DNA from 4 places in the Streptomyces sp. NPDC126497 genome. Region 1 is predicted to be linked to each of the others. Evidence: riboswitches for the same ligand, from Rfam matches in the RefSeq annotation. Region 1 holds a riboswitch; each other region holds the start of a gene.
The links. A riboswitch is a leader RNA that binds a small molecule or an ion and turns the genes downstream of it on or off. The one in region 1 is predicted to bind cobalamin.
Positions count from the first base shown of each region.

Region 2: it holds a riboswitch for cobalamin, as region 1 does, so the genes downstream of both, ABTY20_RS23950 (SCO2321 family membrane protein) here and ABTY20_RS25985 (ABC transporter substrate-binding protein) in region 1, are expected to answer to the same signal.
Region 3: it holds a riboswitch for cobalamin, as region 1 does, so the genes downstream of both, ABTY20_RS02535 (ribonucleoside-diphosphate reductase subunit alpha) here and ABTY20_RS25985 (ABC transporter substrate-binding protein) in region 1, are expected to answer to the same signal.
Region 4: it holds a riboswitch for cobalamin, as region 1 does, so the genes downstream of both, ABTY20_RS00385 (energy-coupling factor ABC transporter permease) here and ABTY20_RS25985 (ABC transporter substrate-binding protein) in region 1, are expected to answer to the same signal.

Region 1 covers NZ_JBEORT010000076.1:1,990-6,676, reverse strand. Annotated here, with positions in the region: gene ABTY20_RS25995 (ABC transporter ATP-binding protein) at 1-207, opposite strand, end outside; gene ABTY20_RS25990 (FecCD family ABC transporter permease) at 204-1,319, opposite strand; gene ABTY20_RS25985 (ABC transporter substrate-binding protein) at 1,316-2,281, opposite strand; cobalamin riboswitch at 2,370-2,547, opposite strand; gene ABTY20_RS25980 (ferric reductase-like transmembrane domain-containing protein) at 2,735-3,715, shown strand; gene ABTY20_RS25975 (ArsR/SmtB family transcription factor) at 4,192-4,635, opposite strand.
Region 2 covers NZ_JBEORT010000064.1:22,070-26,756, forward strand. Annotated here, with positions in the region: gene ABTY20_RS23940 (energy-coupling factor transporter transmembrane component T) at 1-362, opposite strand, end outside; gene ABTY20_RS23945 (SCO2322 family protein) at 355-993, opposite strand; gene ABTY20_RS23950 (SCO2321 family membrane protein) at 990-2,219, opposite strand; cobalamin riboswitch at 2,328-2,466, opposite strand; partial or broken gene ABTY20_RS23955 (glycoside hydrolase family 10 protein) at 2,564-3,927, opposite strand; gene ABTY20_RS23960 (TetR family transcriptional regulator) at 4,164-4,687, opposite strand, start outside.
Region 3 covers NZ_JBEORT010000003.1:34,234-38,920, forward strand. Annotated here, with positions in the region: gene ABTY20_RS02530 (ribonucleotide-diphosphate reductase subunit beta) at 1-154, opposite strand, end outside; gene ABTY20_RS02535 (ribonucleoside-diphosphate reductase subunit alpha) at 154-2,475, opposite strand; cobalamin riboswitch at 2,640-2,804, opposite strand; gene ABTY20_RS02540 (GNAT family N-acetyltransferase) at 2,817-3,323, opposite strand; gene mctP (monocarboxylate uptake permease MctP) at 3,402-4,687, opposite strand, start outside.
Region 4 covers NZ_JBEORT010000001.1:90,692-95,378, reverse strand. Annotated here, with positions in the region: gene ABTY20_RS00400 (AMP-binding protein) at 1-991, shown strand, start outside; gene ABTY20_RS00395 (HAAS signaling domain-containing protein) at 1,053-1,991, opposite strand; gene ABTY20_RS00390 (PadR family transcriptional regulator) at 1,988-2,326, opposite strand; cobalamin riboswitch at 2,500-2,682, shown strand; gene ABTY20_RS00385 (energy-coupling factor ABC transporter permease) at 2,713-3,432, shown strand; gene ABTY20_RS00380 (energy-coupling factor ABC transporter substrate-binding protein) at 3,429-3,794, shown strand; gene cbiQ (cobalt ECF transporter T component CbiQ) at 3,801-4,550, shown strand; gene ABTY20_RS00370 (energy-coupling factor ABC transporter ATP-binding protein) at 4,547-4,687, shown strand, end outside.

The DNA of each region.
Region 1 (4,687 bases):
GACGTCGTCTCCGTCGACCCGGACCCGGCCGGTGTCGGGGCGCAGGACGCGGTAGACGGTGCGCAGGAGGCTGGACTTCCCGCTGCCGTTGGGACCGACGAGCCCGATGGTCTCGCCCGGGCGGGCGGTCAGGGAGACGTCGCGCACCAGGTGGCGGGCTCCGGCGGTGAGCGTGACGCCGTCGACGCTCAGTTCGGTCGCGGTCATGCCACTCCTCGGTCGGTGCCGCGCCGGGCGTCCCGGCGCATCAGCCACAGGAAGAACGGCCCGCCGCACAGGGCCGTGAGGACGCCGACGGGTATCTCCGTCGGTGCGGCGACCGTCCGTGCGGCGATGTCGGCCCAGACGAGGAAGACCGCTCCGCCGAGTGCCGCCGTCGGCAGGACCCGGCGGTGGTCGCCGCCGACGAACAGGCGCACGATGTGGGGCGTCATCAGGCCGACGAAGCCGATCGGTCCGGCCGCCGCGACCAGCACGCCCGTGAGGAGGGAGAGCAGCACGAACAGCCGGGCGCGGAACCGGGCCACGTCCAGCCCCATCGTGGTGGCCGCCTCCTCGCCGGCCAGCAGCAGGTTCAGGTTGCGGGCCTGCGCCATGAGGGCGCCGACGCCGAGCAGCAGGGCCGTGCCCGGCAGCCACAGCGTGCCCCAGTTGACGCCGCCGAGGCCGCCGAGGGTCCAGGCGAGGACCGCGCGGGCCTCGTTGCCCCGGTCGGTGGTGAGCAGCAGCAGGTCGAGGACCGCGGTGAGCACCGCCGCGACCGCCACCCCGGACAGCACCAGCCGCGCCGAGGTGATGCGTCCGCCGGTGCGGGCGGTGGCGTACACGAGCAGGAGCGCGCCCAGGGCGCCCGCGAAGGCGGTCACCGACAGGGAGAGCGGCCCGAAGAGGGTGAACCCGAACACGATCACCGAGACGGCGCCGAGCGACGCGCCGGAGGAGACGCCGAGCAGGTAGGGCTCGGCGAGCGGGTTGCGCACCAGGGCCTGCAGCGCGGTGCCGATCACCGCCAGGCCGGCGCCGGTGACCGCGCCGAGCAGCACCCGCGGCGCCCGCACGTCCACCACGATGGTCTCCCGGGCCCGCGACCAGTCCGGCTGCTGCCAGTCGGCGCCCAGCGCGTGCGCCACGATGCCCCACACCTGGCCGGGCGGCACCCGGACGGAGCCGATCGCCAGACCCGCCGTGGCGGAGACCGCGAGCAGGGCGGCGAGCACGAGCAGCGTGACGGCCAACCGCGTGCGGCCCGCTCCCGCCTCCTCGGCCTTCCGCCGTCGGACCGTCCGTCCGGTGGGCGTGGCGGGGGCGTCCCGGGTCACCGGAAGCTCTCGGGGTGCAGCCCGCGGGCCAGGTCCTCGACCGCGTGGGCCGAGCGGACGCCGACCAGGGTGGCGGTCAGCGGCAGGACGACGAACCGCTCGTTCCTGACGGCGGGCACGTCGGCGAGCGCGGGCTGGGAGAGCAGGAACCTCTTCTTCTCCTCGACGCTTCCGGCGCCGGCGTAGTCGTAGACGGCGATGACCTCGGGCCCGCGCTCGACGACCTGCTCCCAGGAGACGTCGCCGAAGACGTCGTCGAGGTCGGCGAAGACGTTCTCGCCGCCGGCCAGCCGGATCAGCTCGGTGCCCAGGCTCTTGCCGCCCGCGGTGAAGGCGCTCCTGTCGCCGCTGTCGTAGACGAAGACGGACACCTCGGGCTCGCCCTCGACCTCGGCGGCGGCCTTGCCGACGCGGTCCTCGAGGTCCGCGACCAGCTCGTCGGCCCGGTCCGGGACACCGAAGATCCTGCCGATGGTGCGGATCTCGTCGTAGGTGTCCTGCATCGTCACCCGCTTCTCGCCGCAGTACTCGCGGTTGAGGTGGGTGTCGATGCCGGCGTCGGCGAACGCCTTGCGGGAGCGGCCCTCGTTCTCGGCGAAGGCACTGCCGTAGCCGCCGTAGACGAAGTCGGGTCCGGCGTCCAGGATCTTCTCGAACGACGGCTCCCTCTTCGCCAGTTCGGGGATGGCCGCGTAGTCCTTCCTCAGCTCGGGCAGGACGGCGGAGTCGGGGAAGGCCGTGCCGACCATGCGGTCCTTCAGGCCGAGGGCGAGCATGAGTTCCGCCGGGTGCTGGTGGACGGTGACCGCCCGTGACGGCGGCTTCTCGTACGTCGTCCTCACGCCGCAGTTGTCGACGGTGACCGGGAAGCCCGCGGGGACGGCGGCGGTGGCCCCCGCCTCCCCGCCGCTCCCGCCGGACCCGCCGCAGCCGGTGGTCAGCAGCACCGACGACAGCGCCATGGCGGCCGCCGCGGCACGAAGGAACCCGCGCGTGCGGGCAGGGGTGGACAGCTGGGACACGTGAAGCCTCCTGGAGTCCGCGCTCCTCGGGACGGGCCCGCGACGGACCAGTGTCCTGACTCCCGGATCGACGTTCCCTCCGCCTTCCCGCGCGCAGCGCAGTGGCATGTCGGAGGGGCGCTCCCCGGTCACAGTGGCGGGACCGTGCCGGATTCGCACCGGCTTCCTGTCTCCCGTCGCGGCGATGACCAGGTGATCCTACGTTTCCCCGGGTCGACGGCAAAAGCGCGGGCGGCCCCGGCCGCACGCAACGCGCCGGAGGCACGCTCGACGGCGTACGCGGCCAGTCTGGCCGGATACCGCCTCGGAGGATCACCACCTCCTCGGTCAGACTTGTCACCTCACGCCACATGCGCACCGCTGCTGCGGTGGCCCGCGCCCGGGAGGCCCCCGATGACGTCAGACGCGAGGCCGGAGGAGGACGGGGCGGTAGCCCCTCCCGGACGGCGGCGGCCTCCCGGTGACCGCGTCGCGCTCCGCGGCGACCTGCGGTCCGCCCTGCCCGACGCCACCGCGGCGGTGGTGGTCACGGTGCTCGTGTTCGCCTTCCTGTGGGCGCGCATGGAGTCGGGCGCGTCGGACACCGTCGCGGTCATGCCGTTCATGGACGATCCCGGCACCTACTGGATGTACCTGCTCAGTCAGGCGTTCGGGTGGTCGGGGCTGTTGTGGGCGTGGGGCACGGTCATGCTCGGTCTGCTGCTGTCGGGGCCGCGTCCCGCCCGGCTGCCGGTCTCCCGGCAGGTGCTGGAGCGCTGGCACCGCACCACGAGTCTGACGACGATGGCGCTGATGTCCGCGCACGCGCTGATGTTCGCGGCGGAACTCGTGCGCTACGAGACGCAGGTGGCGTGGGCGGAGCGGTTGTGGGTGGCCTTCGCGGACACCTTCGTGCCGGGCTGGTACGACTCCGGAACCGGCAGGGTCGCCATCCCGATCGGCCAGGGCGCCCTGTACCTGGCGGTCCCACTGGGGCTGCTGTTCTACGTCCGGCACCGCATCGGAGCGAACACCTGGCGGCGACTGCACCGTTTCGTGATCGTCGTGTACGTGCTGAGCGTGTGGCACACGCTGCTGTACGGAACCAACGTCTGGTACGGGGAGTGGCCGCGCACCGTGCTGTGGCTGCTGCAACTGCCGGTCGCGGTCCTGCTGTTGCTGCGCCTGCTGAGGCCGGCCCGGCGGGCCGAGCGGCTGGGTCCGCCCGGCGGGGGCGCGGCCCGGCCGGGATGGTGGGTGCGGGCGGCGGGACGGGTCGCCGTCGCAGCCGTCGTCGTCGGGCTGGTCGCCGTGGTGGTGTCGGGCCGCGACGGCGGACGGGACCGCCCGGCCCACCCGCCCGCGACCGCCCCCCACGCCCAGGAGACGGACTGACGGCCGGCGTCGACCTCGCGTTCCGCCGCCGGAGCTGCTGCCTTTGCCACCGCGCGCCGAAGGGTTCGAAGCGCGGTGACCGCGGACCGGCCGGTGACGTACGCCGCCGAGCCCCGCGATGAGGCACATCCGCTTCGGGCTGTGCCGCGCGCCGGGCCGGGACGCGTGCGCCCGGCCCGGCGAGCCGGGGGCCGGGAGCGGGACGGCTCGTCACGGACGGTGCGGGCGACGGCCGGTGAGATCATCCGACGCCTCGAACGGTGTGCCGCCCGTGAGATCCTCGCCCCGGCCGGACCGGTTCCCCCGCCCCCGCGTCGCGGGGGCGTCCGCGGCGGGTGCCCGAGCCCGCCGACGCGGTGGTCCCGCGAGTGCGGCCGACCCCCACCAGCTACCGGATCCGCTCGGCGCCGTCTTTCGGGCGGGCGGCCACCGGTGGGCTCGTGGCCGTCGGTGGCCGGGATCCTGGTCGACCCGTACTACGCCGGCCCGCGCCCCGAGGAGGCAGCCGTGGCGGCGTTGCCGGACTGCCGCCCGTCCGGCACGGAGCGGGCCCCGGCCACGGCGGCCGGGGTGTCGCGCAGGCCGAGGCGCAGGTGCTCGACGTGGTAGAGGGCCTGCTCCAGCAGTTCGGCGACGTGGTTGTCGTGGAGCGCGTAGATCACCGAGCGGCCCCGGCGCTCGCCGGTGACCAGACCGAGGTTGCGCAGCAGACGCAACTGATGGGAGCAGGCGGACTGTTCCATGCCGACGGCGTCGGCGAGTTCGGTCGCCGCGCACGCGCCCTCCTGGAGACGGGCCAGGATCCGCAGCCGGGAGGGCGTGGCCAGAGCCTGGAGTGTGGCAGCCACGTCGGCGGCGCCCACGGTCTCGAGGCGCTCGCGCGCGGTGGCGGTGGTTTCGGCGTCAGCTCCATGGCCCATGGTCGCCATCCTACGGAGAGGGATCCATGAACGTATGAATTGCTCTTCATGT
Region 2 (4,687 bases), on a different contig from region 1:
AGGACGGCGAGGGCGAGCTTGACGAAGGCGCCGTAGGAGCGGGACCAGGGGGCGTGGGGGCGGCGGGCCGCCACGACGTAGGCGGAGACGGTGAGGAGGAGGGCGAGGAGGAGGGGGTTGGTGGTGCGGGTGGCCGCGGTGCCGAGGGCCAGGGCCCAGAGCCACCAGGCGCCGGGGTGGAGCGGGGTGCGGTGCGTGTGCCGGGCGGGGGCGGGGGCGCTCGCCGGCGCTTCCGGGGTGCCGACGCGCCCGCCCTCCCCCCCTCTCGACCTCGCTCGAGCGGGGGGAGCCCCCTCGGCCCGGCGGCACGACCGTCCGCGGTCGTGCGGGTGGTCGTGCCCGCGGTCGGGCGCGTTACGCACGGCGGCGGGCCTGCCGGATCGCTGCCGCCGCGAGGAGGGCGACCACGGCGATTCCGGCGGCCAGGCCGACCGACGGGCCGTCCGAGTCGTCCGACCCGGTCTTCTCCTCCGCGGGCGCGGGGTCCTCGTCCGTGGAGACCTGCTCGCCGCAGCCCTTCTCCGGGTAGCCCGCTATCGCGCACAGCAGGGCGTTGGCGTCGTAGCGGAGCGGCTTCGCGACCGAGGCCAGGGCCTCGGCGGTGGTGGCGTCCTCGGGGACCCGGGCGCAGGCCGTGCGCCCGGCCGGCGGGGTCTCGCCGGACGGGGCGTCGGCGGAGGTGCCGAAGTCGACGACCAGGGCCACGCGCTTCTCGCCGTCGGCCGCCGGGGTCTTCGCGCAGATGGTGTCGAAGTCGGCGGTGCCGCGCGGCTCCGCCGCGTCGGCGGAGTCCTCGCTGACGGAGAAGCGGAAGCCGTGGACGTCGCCGTCGGCGGGCCGGGCGAGGGACGGACCCTGGGTGGCGTACGTCCACGCCGTGCCGTCCTGCTCCCAGAAGGACCAGTAGCGGTAGCCGGTGGCCTGCGCCTGGCCCGCGCCCGCCAGCAGGGGCAGGAGCGCCGCCAGGAGCAGGACGGCGGCCCGGCGGATCACGGCTGCTGCCGCTTCGCGCGGCCGCTGATCAGGAAGCCGATGCCGATGCCGGCGACCAGGCAGACGCCGACGAACCACCAGACGCCGAAGCCGGAGCCCTGCTCCTCCTTCACGTCGTCCCCGTCCTCGCTCTTCGCCCCGGTCGTCTTCTCCTGGGCGGCCGGGCCGGTCGCGCCCAGCCGCTCCACCAGGTCCGTGCCGCCGAAGTCGCGCGGGTCGGCGCCGGTCGCGTGGGCCGCGAAGATGAGCTGGGCGTAGGCGGCGGGGCCGCTCTGCTCCGCCCAGCCGGCGGCGTTCTTCTCCAGCCAGGCCAGGGACTTCTTCGCCTGCTCGTCGGCGCCCTGGGCGGCGAGCGCGACCACCGCGTCGGCGGTGTTGCCGTAGTCGGGCTGGTCCTCGGCGCCGGCGAGGGCGGAGGTGAGGTGGCCGGTCCTCGCGAGGGCGTCCGCGAGGTGGGCGGCACCGTTGGCGGCGGCCCGCTGCGGGGTGTCGGCCTCCTCGCAGGCGGCGTCCTCCGCCGCCTCGCCCCCGCCGGGCTCGACGACCAGGCCCGCGCCGAGCGAGCCGAGCACGCCCGCCGCCGTCGCGTCCGCGTTGGCGACCAGCCCGCCCTTCTTGTCCGGCTGGAAGGCGAACGCTCCCGCGCCGTCGCCCTCGCAGGGCAGCGCCAGCCCCAGCAGGGCGTCGTGGGGGGACTTGCCGTCCTTCTTCACCTCGGCCGGCTCCTCGCCGGCGGCGGCGAGCGCGCCGATGACGACGGAGGTGGAGTTGGTGTCGCTGGCGCCGCCCGCGGTGTAGCCCCAGCCGCCGTCCTCGTTCTGCGCGGACTTCAGCCAGCCGACGGCCTTCTTCGTGACGTCGTCGTGGCCGCCGAGCGCGGCGAGGGCCTGGACGGCGGCGGCGGTCTGGTTGGTGTCGACCGTCGTCTTCGCGTCGCACGCCTTCGCGGTGTCGGCGCGGTACGGGGCGAAGGAGCCGTCGGCGCACTGCTGTCCGGTGAGCCAGTCGACGGCCGCCTTCGCCGGCTCGACGCCGGCCGTGTGCTGGGCGAGCAGGGCGAGCGACTGGCGCCAGACGCCGTCGTACTGCGGGTCGCCGTCGCCGTACAGGGCGGAGGGGAGCGCCCGGGACGGCGACGGGGAGGGGGTGGTGTCGGCGGCGGCCGGAGTGGCGGCGCCGATCACGGCGACGGCGGCCAGGGCCGCCGCGCTGCTGCGGACGTTCATGATCGGCGGGTGCCTTCCCTGCGGGGAGCCGGGCGGCGCGGGACACCCCGGTGGCTCGGCTCCGCATACCTCGACGGTGCCCGTGCGCCGGCGGGCTGCCGGGCACGTGAGCCGGTCACGAACCGTGCGGGGCAGTCCGGCTCACCGTCCCTGCGGACGGTTCACGGTTGCGGGTCAGCGCCGGAATTGCACCGGCTTCCCCCCGTACGGTGTGATGACGACGCCGACACTCTACCCGCCCGTAGGGAAGAGGCCGGGGGCGGCTTCGGTGAGTGAGGTCACGTGGAACGCGCACCGCCCCCGCGCCCCGGAGCGGGGTGCGGGGGCGGGCGGGACGGGGCGGGTCAGGAGGCCGTGCGGGCGCCGACCTGCGGCGGGGGTGCGGCGCCGCCGTTCACGGTGAAGCCGAAGCTGGTGGAGGCCCCGGCCGCGAGGGAGCCGTTCCGGCCGGAGCACACCGTCATGACGGTGCCGCCGCCGTCCCAGGCGGGTGAGCCGTTCCAGACGGAGAGGACCTTCTGCGGGGCGGTCATGGTGACGTCCACGCTCCAGGCGGTGATCGGCGCGCTGCCGGCCGTGGTCGTCACCTTGCCGTTGCAGCCGCCGCTCCACTGCTCCGCCGTGGTGCAGGTGGCGGCGCAGGCGCGTCCGGGCCGCCGCCGAGGGCGCTCAGCACGGCGTCGTACGCGGGCTTCTTGCCGTAGTTGTTGTCGAACAGCAGGGGAGTGCCGCTCGGCCACCCCGCGTACTTGTCCGGGATGCCCCACACCGTGATGCCGGTGCAGCGCGTCACCGCGAGGCAGGCCTTCGTGACGTCGCCGTAGTCGGTGGCCTGGGCCTGGCCCGAGCCCACGATGTCCAGTTCGGTGATCTGCACGTCGACGCCGAGGTCGGCGAAGCGCTGCAGGTTGGCCCGGTAGTCGGAGGGGACCGGGGAGTTGGGGTTGAAGTGGGACTGGAAGCCGACGCAGTCGATCGGCACGCCGCGGGACGTGAAGTCCTTGACCATGGCGTAGACGGCGTCGCTCTTCGCGTTGACGCCGTCGGTGTTGTAGTCGTTGTAGCAGAGCTTGGCGTCCGGGTCGGCCGCGCGGGCCGTGCGGAAGGCCTCCTCGATGAAGCCGTTGCCGAGCTTGCTCTGGAAGGGCGAGTTGCGCCGGGCGCCGCTGTCGCCGTCCTGGAACGCCTCGTTGACCACGTCCCAGGAGTGGATCTCGCCCTTGTAGTGGGTCATGACCTGCGTGATGTGGTTGTTCATGGCCGACCGGAGCTGGCTCGCGCCGAGTCCGGAGACCCAGCTCGGCAGCTGCGAGTGCCAGACCAGGGTGTGTCCGCGGACCTTCATGCCCTTGCTCCGGGCGTGGTCCACGATCTGGTCGGCGCGGCTGAAGAGGAAGGTGCCGCGGCGCGGTTCGACGGCGTCCCACTTCATCTCGTTCTCGGGCGTCACCGAGTTGAACTCGCGGTCGAGGGTGGCGGTGTACGGCGCCTCGCCGAGGCGGTTCGCGGCCACGGCGGCGCCGAAGTAGCGGCCCTTCTCGGCCGCCGCCGCGCCCAGGGTGTCGGCGGCGTGGGCGGTGGTCTGGGGGAGCGCGGCGAGCGCGGTGGCGGTGAGCAGGGCGGTGGTGGCGCCGAGGGCGGCGCGCGGCCGGCCGCGTCGTGCGGGGCCGTCGCCTCCGGCTCCCGCTCCCGTTCGCTTTTCGATCATGCCCATGTCATCCCTTCTCCGGTGGGGTCCCGTGCTGCGGATGGGCGGGATTGCTGCCGTGCGGTGGACCGAAAGTTTCGGACTCGGCTCCGAATTTCTGCGGCGACGATACGGACGCCGTGGGGGGCGGTCAACCGTCCGCGTAGGAAGGGACCAGGAGGGGGACTCGGCAAGGAGGGCGGGATGCCGGTGAGGGGGATGCCGTCGGCGCGGACGGAAAGGATTCGAAAGTTTCGTCAGGGGGTGTCCGTGGGCTGCGGCGCCGTCAGGTCCACCAGGCGGCACGCCGTCTCTATGTCGATCCCGACCTGGGCGATGGAGGCGCGCCCCGAGAGCCAGGTGATCAGGGCCGAGTGCCAGGTGTGCTCGATGACCCGGACGGCCGAGAGCTGCCCGGGCGTGGGATCGGTGAGCTCCATGGCGTCCAGGATGATCGCCGTGGTCTGCCGGGAGACCTGGTCGACCTCCGGGCTCGCGCTGCGGTCCGCGAACGTCAGGGCCCGCACCATCGCGTCGGCCAGGTGCGGCTCCCGCTGGAGCGCGCGGAACGCCCGCATCAGGGTCTCCGCGACCCGCTCGGCCGGGGTCTCGCCGGACGGCGGCCTCCTCCGCAGCGTGCCGTGCAGGGTCTCCAGCTGGTCCTGCATGGTGGCGACCAGCAGATGGACCTTGGACGGGAAGTAGCGGTACAGCGTGCCGAGCGCCACCTGCGAGGACTCCGCGACCTCACGCATCTGCACCGCGTCGAAGCCGCCCCGGC
Region 3 (4,687 bases), on a different contig from region 1:
GCTTCGCGAGGTCGGCCACGTCCGAGTGGAGGTCGACCTCCTCCACGTGCCAGGTGTTCTTGATGGCGTCCCGGTAGCGCTCGTAGAAGTCGGGGTAGCGCATGGGGCGGAGGGTCAGCTCGAAGCCGGGGTCGAGCAGGTTCTTCGTCGTCATCACTGGCAGGCCTCGCAGGACTCGGGGTTTTCCAGGGAGCAGGCGACGGCCTCGGGGTCGGCCGCCTGCTGAACGGGGACGGTGGTCCGGGCCGCCGCACGGGCGATCCGGGTGGCCGGGCGGGAGCGCAGGTAGTACGTGGTCTTCAGGCCCTGCTTCCAGGCGTAGACGTACATCGAGGAGAGCTTGCCGATGGTCGGCGTCTCCAGGAACAGGTTGAGCGACTGCGCCTGGTCCAGGAACGGGGTGCGGGCGGCGGCCATGTCGATCAGACCGCGCTGCGGGATCTCCCACGCCGTGCGGTACAGCCGGCGCACCTCCTCGGGGATCCACGCGAAGTCCTGCACCGAGCCGCCCGCCTCGCGCAGCGCCTCACGGGTGCGCGCGTCCCACACCCCGAGCCGCTTCAGGTCGTCCACCAGGTACGAATTGACCTGGAGGAACTCCCCGGACAGCGTCTCGCGCTTGAACAGGTTGGACACCTGCGGCTCGATGCACTCGTACACGCCCGCGATCGAGGCGATGGTGGCGGTGGGCGCGATCGCCAGCAGCAGCGAGTTGCGCATCCCGGTGGCCGCGATCCGCGTCCGCAGCGCCGCCCAGCGCTCCGGCCAGGTGAGCTCGGCGTCGTAGTGGTCGGGGTGCAGCACGCCCCGGGCGGTACGGGTCTTCTCCCAGGCCGGGAGCGGGCCGCTGCGCTCGGCGAGGCCGGCGGAGGTCTCGTACGCGGCGAGCATGATCCGTTCGGCGATCCGCGTGGACAGCGCCTTCGCCTCCGGGGAGTCGAAGGGCAGCCGCAGCTTGAAGAAGACGTCCTGCAGGCCCATGGCGCCGAGACCGACGGGGCGCCAGCGGGCGTTGGAACGGCCCGCCTGTTCGGTCGGGTAGAAGTTGATGTCGACGACCCGGTCCAGGAACGTCACGGCCGTGCGCACGGTCTCGTCCAGGCGTTCCCAGTCGACGTCCCCGTCCGCCACGAAGGCGCCGAGGTTGACCGACCCCAGGTTGCAGACCGCCGTCTCCCCGTCGTCGGTGACCTCCAGGATCTCCGTGCAGAGGTTGGAGGAGTGGATGACGTGGCCCGGCTCGGCGGTCTGGTTCGCCGTGCGGTTGGCGGCGTCCTTGAAGGTCATCCAGCCGTTGCCGGTCTGTGCGAGGGTGCGCATCATGCGGCCGTACAGCTCACGGGCCGGGAGGGTCTTCCTCGCCAGGCCCCTCGCCTCGGCGGCCCGGTAGGCCGCGTCGAACTCCTCGCCCCACAGGTCGACCAGTTCGGGCACGTCCGCCGGGGAGAACAGCGACCACGGCCCGTCGGCGTCCACCCGGCGCATGAACTCGTCCGGCACCCAGTGCGCGAGGTTCAGGTTGTGCGTGCGACGGGCGTCCTCACCGGTGTTGTCGCGCAGCTCCAGGAACTCCTCGACGTCGGAGTGCCAGGTCTCCAGGTAGACCGCCGCCGCCCCCTTGCGCCTGCCGCCCTGGTTCACGGCGGCGACCGAGGCGTCCAGCGTCTTGAGGAACGGGACGATGCCGTTGGAGTGCCCGTTGGTGCCGCGGATCAGCGACCCCCGGGCGCGGACGCGGGAGTAGGACAGGCCGATGCCGCCGGCGTGCTTGGAGAGGCGGGCGACCTGGTGGTAGCGGTCGTAGATCGAGTCCAGCTCGTCCCTGGGGGAGTCCAGCAGGTAGCAGGAGGACATCTGCGGGTGCCGGGTGCCGGAGTTGAACAGCGTGGGGGAGGAGGGCAGGTAGTCCAGCCGGCTCATCAGCCCGTACAGCGCGGCGACCTCGTCCACCGCGCGGGTGCTGTCGTCCTCGGCGAGGCCGCAGGCCACCCGCAGCAGGAAGTGCTGGGGCGTCTCGACGACCTTGCGGGTGAGCGGGTGCCGCAGCAGGTAGCGGCTGTACAGGGTGCGCAGGCCGAAGTAGCCGAAGCGGTCGTCGGCCCGGGGGTCGACCAGCGCGTCCAGGCGGGCGGCGTGCAGCCGGACGAATCCGGCGGTCCGGTCGGCGATCAGCCCCTCGCGGTGCCCGGTCGCGACGGAGCCGGTGAACGAGGTGACGCCCTGCGAGGCGGCCTCGGCGCGGATGCCGATGGTCAGCAGCCGCGCGGCGAGCCGGGAGTAGGCCGGGTCCTCCGAGATGAGCCCGGCCGCCGCCTCGGTGGCGAGTTCCCGCAGCTCCGCCTCGTCGGCCGCCGCGGACCGGCCGCGCAGCGCGGCGGCGGCGACCCGGCCGGGGTCGGCGTCGGGCAGGTCGGCGGTCAGCTCGGTCAGGGTCCGCAGCAGCGCGGCACCGGGGCCGCCGCTCTCCTCGGTCATGTCGCTCGCTGAGGCCGGATCGGCTGGCGCGATGGTCACGTGGGGCTCTCCCTCGCTCGGCACGGGGGCCTCGAAGAGCGCAGGGGGCAGTACACGAACGCACACGGGCGTCGCGTCCGCCGGCCCATTCCGCGAGGCCCGGACGTCCAGGCACCCGGACCGGACGGCCGGGCGCACTGTCGGCAGGTCCTCGGACTGACGCCCACGCGCACGCGGGCATGGGTACACCGTTGCGGGACAGTTCCGGATTCACACCGGATTCCCCTGCGGCGACAGCGAGCACGAGCATACATCTTGTGCCAGGCGTCGCCGACAACCCCATATCTTGTGTCGCGTTGGTTTCAGAGCGTCAACTCATAGGTGAGGAGCATGATGTCGTCCAGCTCCGGCAGCGGGTTCCAGTCGCGCTCCGGGGTGCGGGTGAACCCCAGCCGCTCGTAGACGCGGTGGGCGGAGTACATGGTGCGCTGGGTCGACAGCACGATCCGTACGCAGCCCTCGGTGGCCCGTGCCCGGTCGACACAGGCACGCACCAGGGCCTCCCCGGCGCCCCTGCCCCGTCCCGTGCGGGCGACCGCGAGCATCCGGATCTCCGCCTCGCCCGGCCCCGCCAGGTCGGCCATCGGACCGGGGCCCGGCACGAAGGTCACCCCGCCGAGCAGCGCCCCGTTCTCCACGGCGACCAGCACCTCGGCGGTGGCCGCCCGCTTCGCCACGTTCCCGAGCTCACCGAGGTACGCGTCGTCCTCCCCGAAGTCGAGCAGCCCGTCCAGCAGATAGGCCTGCGCGGTGATCTCACCGAGTTCCTCGTGCTCGCCGGGTTCCACCGGCCGGATGACGATGTCCATGGGGGGAGTGTGCCGGACGGGTACGACGACGGGCCGCCGGATTCCTCCGGCGGCCCGTCCTCCGGTGCGGCCACGGCGTCAGTGGCTGCTGCCCGCCGTGGCCGGCGGGAGCTCCACCTGGACACCGGGGTCGCCCGCGTCCGCCGTGTAGTCCTCCGGCTTGGTCTGGTCGATGCCCTCGGGTGCCTTGAGGGCCCGAAGGACGAAGGTCAGGACGACCGTGACCAGGACGTTGAGCACGAACGCGGTGAGACCGATGTAGCCGATCTCGCCGATGCCCGGGATCTCCTTCGACGACCCGCCGAAGTGCTTCTGCGTCGGCGAGGCCACCCCGTACGCGGCGACCGTGCCGTAGACCATGCCGACCGCCCAGCCGCCGATCAGCGCCCAGCGGTGGAACCAGCGGGTGAACAGACCGCCCACCAGCGCCGGGAAGGTCTGCAGGATCCAGATGCCGCCCAGCAGCTGGAAGTTGATCGCGACCGTCTTGTCCATGGTCAGGACGAAGGCGAGGGCGCCCACCTTCACCAGCAGGGACACGATCTTGGAGACCTGGGTCTCCTGCTTCGGCGTCGCGTCCGGCTTGATGAAGTCCTTGTAGATGTTGCGGGTGAAGAGGTTCGCCGCCGCGATCGACATGATCGCCGCCGGCACCAGCGCGCCGATGCCGATGGCTGCGAAGGCCACGCCCGCGAACCAGTCCGGGAACATGTTCTCGAAGAGCTGGGGGATCGCCAGCTGGCCGTTGCTGACCTTGACCCCGGCCGCGATCGCCATGAAGCCGAGCAGCGCCAGCAGGCCCAGCATCAGGGAGTACAGCGGCAGGATCGTGGTGTTGCGGCGGATCACCTCACGGCTGCGCGAGGACAGCGTGGCCGTGATCGAGTGCGGGTACATGAACAGCGCGAGCGCCGAGCCCAGCGCCAGCGTGGCGTACGTCCACTGGCCCGCCTCGCCCGGCACCGTCGCACCGCGCGGTGCGCCCGTGGCCGGGTTGGTCTGGCCGTACGCCTCGCCCGCCTTGGCGAAGATCTCGTCGAAGCCGCCCAGTTTGATCGGGATGTAGATGATCGCCACCGCGATGACGACGTAGATCAGCGTGTCCTTGACGAACGCGATCAGCGCGGGCGCCCGCAGGCCCGACGAGTACGTGTACGCCGCCAGCACGCCGAAGGCGATCAGCAGCGGCAGGTCCTTGACGAACCAGTTGGTGTCCTCGCCGCCGCCGACGCCCATCACGTCCAGCACGGCCTGGATGCCGACCAGCTGGAGCGCGATGTACGGCATCGTCGCCAGGATGCCGGTGACCGCGACGGCCAGCGACAGCCCCTTGGAGCCGAACCGGCCGCGCACGAAGTCGGACG
Region 4 (4,687 bases), on a different contig from region 1:
CGCGTGGGCGGCGGACGCCTTCCCCCTCGGGCCGGGCAGCACGGTCCTCAACTACGCGCCGCTCAACTTCGACCTGTGCCTGCTGGACGTGTGGAGCACCCTCGCGCACGGCGGGACGGTGGTGCTGGCCGACCCGGAGCGGGGCACCTCGGCGCGCTACCTGCACGGCCTGGTCGCCGACCACCGCGTGACGCTGATCCAGGGCGTTCCCCTGCTGTTCGAGCTGCTCACCCGGGCCGCCGCCGAGGCGGGCCCGCTGACCACCCCCGAGCACCTGGTCTTCGCGGGCGAGGCGATGCCGGCCCGGGTGCTGGCGGGCCTGCCTCCGGTGTTCCCGTACGCCCGCTGGTTCAACAACTACGGCTGCACCGAGACGAACAACAGCTTCCTCCACGAGGTGGACCGCAGCGGACCGGTCGCCGGTCCGCTGCCGATCGGCCGCCCGCTGCCCGGCGTGCACTGGCTGATCACCGGCGACGACGGGCGCGCCCTGACCGGCCCCGGCCGGGGGGAGCTGCTCGTCAGCACCCCGTTCCAGACGACGGGTTACGTCAATGTGCCCGACAGCCGGAAGTTCGCCCCGCACCACGACGGCGTGCCCGGGGTGGTGTACTACCGCAGCGGTGACGTCGTCCGGCGGCACGAGGACGGCTCGCTGAGCGTGCTGGGGCGGACCGACCACATGGTCAAGGTGCGCGGCACCCAGGTCAGCACCCAGCACGTCGAGAGCATCCTGCTGGAGCACCCGGCGGTCGCCGAAGCGGCCGTCGTCGCACTCCCGGACCCGGTCGCCGGCCACCGTCTGCACGCGACCGTGCGGCCGGTCGAGCCCGGCTCCGTGGGGGTCCTGGCGCTGCGTCGGTACTGTGCGGAGCGGACGGTGCGGGCGGCCGTGCCGAGCGTGTTCGAGATGGTGTCCCGGCCGTTGCCGAGGACGTCGACGGGGAAGGTCGACCGCACCCGGATCCGGGACTCGCTGAGCACGGCGTGACGCGGGCACGCGGGGGCTGTCCGGCCGTGGCCGGGCAGCCCCCGCGTGTCGTTCCCCGCGGTCAGCGGAGCGCCGTGCGGAAGGCCTTGGCCACCGAGGTGACGCCGATGGCGAGCACGATGACCGCCGCTCCGCCGTAGACCGATTCCTGGGACTCCCAGAGGGTCCTGGCGTCGGCGAGGAAGTCGGGGTTGAACAGCTCCTGCCGGTACAGCACCCAGGCCAGCGGCAGCGTGAACACCGCATGGGCGAGCGCGTACCAGCCGGCCAGCCGGACGGTCCAGCCCTGCCCGGCCACCCGTGCGGCCCCGACCACCGCGAGACCGGCCAGACCGGCCAGAACCGGCCACAGCCAGCCCGACCACAGGTCCGGGTCCAGTACCTCCAGGTGCCGCCCGTCGTCCGCCCGGTAGGGCTCGGCGGTGTGCTGCCAGACGATCAGCGCGAACAGCAGCACGTCCCACGCCACGGCGGCCGACGCCGCGACACCGCCCCGGTCGCGCCGCGGGACGTCGGGCAGTTCGTCCGGCGTCCAGCGGTCGCCGGTGACGCCACGGCGGTACCGGATCCGCTCGGTCACGCCGAACACCACCGTGATCGCGGCGACCAGCTGGGCGCCGACTCCCATCAGCGTGCCGGCGCCGACGCGCAGGGCCGCGCCGGGACCGCCGCCGTCGGCCACCTCCAGCAGGGCGAGCCCGAGGGAGAGGGCCGGCAGCACGCCGGCCACCAGGGTGACCAGCGCGCGTACGTAGGCGGGATACAGGTCCGGACCGATCAGGACCAGCGGCCGTTCGGTGCACCGGGCCGCGTACCGCACCGGGTCCCCCAGCTCGCTGAGCACCTCCCGCTCGGCCGCCCGGTGGTCGTCGCCGCCCCGGCCGTCGATGGTGTCGGCGATGGTGGCGCGGAGCTCTCGGGCCACGTCGTCACGCTGGTCCGCCGGAAGCCGTCGGACGACCTCGTGGACGTAGCGCTCGGTGAGCACCCCCGTACTCATTCGTTCTCCTTGGTGAGTCGTGAGATCGAAGCGACGAGGTCCTGCCATTCACGCACCAGGCCCTCCCGGACCCGGGATCCGTCGGGGCTGACACGGTAGAACTTGCGCGGCCGGGACTCGTCGGTGTTCCACTCGCTCGTCAGCAACCCCTGTTTCTCCAGGCGCCGCAGCAGCGGGTACAGCGTGTTTCCGTCGACGGTGACCCCCGCGTCGCCGAGCGTCTCCAGGAGCGCATAGCCGTACTGCGGTTTCCGGAGCAGCGCCAGACAGGCGAGCACCACCGTCCCGCGGCGCAGTTCCTGCGCCTGGCTCAGGGTCAGTTCTTCTACGGACACGACCCACACGATAGTGTGCGTCGCACACTAATGTCACCCCCCCTGACACGGTGGATGCTCCGCCCCCTCGGGACGCCCCGGACGCCGCGCGGCAGGGGGACCGCACGGATCCGGCGCACGTCCCACCGTCCGCGCGCCCCCGGTGTCCGCTTGTCACCGGACCGGAACGGGCACTACTGTCACCACGCCTTGGTGACGGGAAATCGGTGCGATACCGGTGCGGCCCTCGCCACTGTGATCGGGAAGTCCGGCTCCGGTCCTCACGGACAGCCACTGGGTTCTTCGGAACCCGGGAAGGCGGAGCACGGGCGGTGGTACCCGTCAGCCAGGAGACCGGCCAAGGCGCGTCAACCATCCACGAGGTGCTGGAGAGGGTCTGCTGAGCCATGCACATTGCCGAGGGTTTCCTGCCTCCGGCGCACGCGGTCGCCTGGGGCGTCGCGTCGGCGCCCTTCGTCGTCCACGGAGCCCGGTCGCTCATCCGTGACGTCAGGGAGCATCCCGAGAGCACCCTTCTCCTCGGTGCCTCGGGAGCGTTCACGTTCGTGCTGTCCGCGCTGAAACTGCCGTCGGTCACCGGGAGTTGCTCCCACCCCACCGGCACGGGCCTGGGCGCGATCCTGTTCCGGCCGCCGGTCATGGCGGTGCTGGGCACCATCACCCTGCTGTTCCAGGCGCTGTTGCTCGCCCACGGCGGGCTGACCACCCTGGGCGCCAACGTCTTCTCGATGGCGGTCGTCGGCCCCTGGGCCGGGTACGGCGTCTACCGGCTGCTGCGCCGGTACGACGTGCCGCTGATGGTGGCGGTGTTCTCCGGCGCGTTCGCCGCCGACCTGTCGACGTACTGCGTGACGAGCGTGCAGCTGGCGCTCGCCTTCCCCGACCCGGGCAGCGGATTCCCGGGCGCGCTGGGCAAGTTCGGCTCCATCTTCGCCGTGACGCAGATCCCGCTCGCGGTGAGCGAGGGGCTGCTGACGGTGCTGGTGATGCGCATGCTGACGCAGTCGAGCAAGGGGGAGCTGACGCGGCTCGGGGTGCTGGTGACGTCGGGGGCCGGGCGGAAGACGGCGAAGTCGTCCGACTCGGCGGGGACGGTGGCCCGATGAGCCGCAACGCGAAGATCAACACGCTGCTGCTGGTGCTGGTGGCCGCGCTCGCCGTGATCCCGCTGGCGTTCGGGCTCGGGGACCACAAGGAGGAGCCGTTCACCGGCGCGGACGCCGAGGCGGAGACCGCGATCACCGAGATCGACCCGGACTACGAGCCCTGGTTCTCACCCCTGTACGAACCGCCGTCCGGCGAGATCGAGTCGGCGCTGTTCGCCCTCCAGGCGGCGCTCGGCGCGGGCGTCCTCGCGTACTACTTCGGGGTGCGGCGCGGGCGGCGGCAGGGCGAGGCACGGGCGCTGGAGCGGCTGCGGGCCGAGGCCGGCGCGGACCCGGACGCCGCTCCCGGACGACGGGCCTGACGGCGCGTGCTGCCGATCGACGCGGCGGCGCACAGCAGCCGCTGGCGCCGCCGTCATCCCGTGGACAAGGCCGTGCTGGGGCTCGGCCTCACCGTGCTGGCGATCTCGCTGCCACCGTGGCCGGGCGCGGCCCTGGTGCTGGTGACGGCGCTCGTGGTGCTGCTCGGCCCGGCCGGGGTGCCCGCCCGGCGGCTGTGGCGGGCGTACCGGGTGCCGCTGGGCTTCTGCGTCACCGGGGCGCTGACGCTGCTGGTGCGGGTGGGCGGGCCGGGCGGATTCGTGTCCTGGGCCGGGGACGGGCCGCTGCGCGCCGGGGAGGTGCTGCTGCGCACCTCCGCGGCCTCGCTGGGCGTGCTGCTGTTCGCCTTCACCACACCGATGTCCGACCTGCTGCCGCGCCTGGTGCGGGCCGGGGTGCCGGCCCCGCTCGTGGACGTGGCGCTGGTGACGTACCGGATGAGCTTCCTGCTGCTGGACTCGGTGCGCCGCGTCCGGGACGCGCAGGCGGCCCGGCTCGGGCACACCACCCGGGCGGCGGCCTGGCGTTCGCTGGGCGGGCTCGGCGCGACCGCGTTCGTCCGGTCCTTCGACCGGGCGGCGCGGCTGCAGACCGGGCTCGCCGGGCGCGGCTACGACGGCACCCTGCGCGTGCTGGTGCCCGAGGCCCGGGTCTCCGTCCGGTTCACGGCGCTGAGCGTGGCGCTCCTGGCGGCGCTGGCCGCCCTCACCCTCGTCCTGGAAGGTCCCCTGTCGTGAGCGAGTCCGCCCTGGTGGCCCTGCGGGGCGCGTCGTTCGCGTACGAGGACGGCCCGCCCGTGCTCGACGGCCTGGACTTCGAGGTGCGCGAGGGGCGCGCGCTGGCCCTGCTGGGACGCAACGGCAGCGGCAAGACG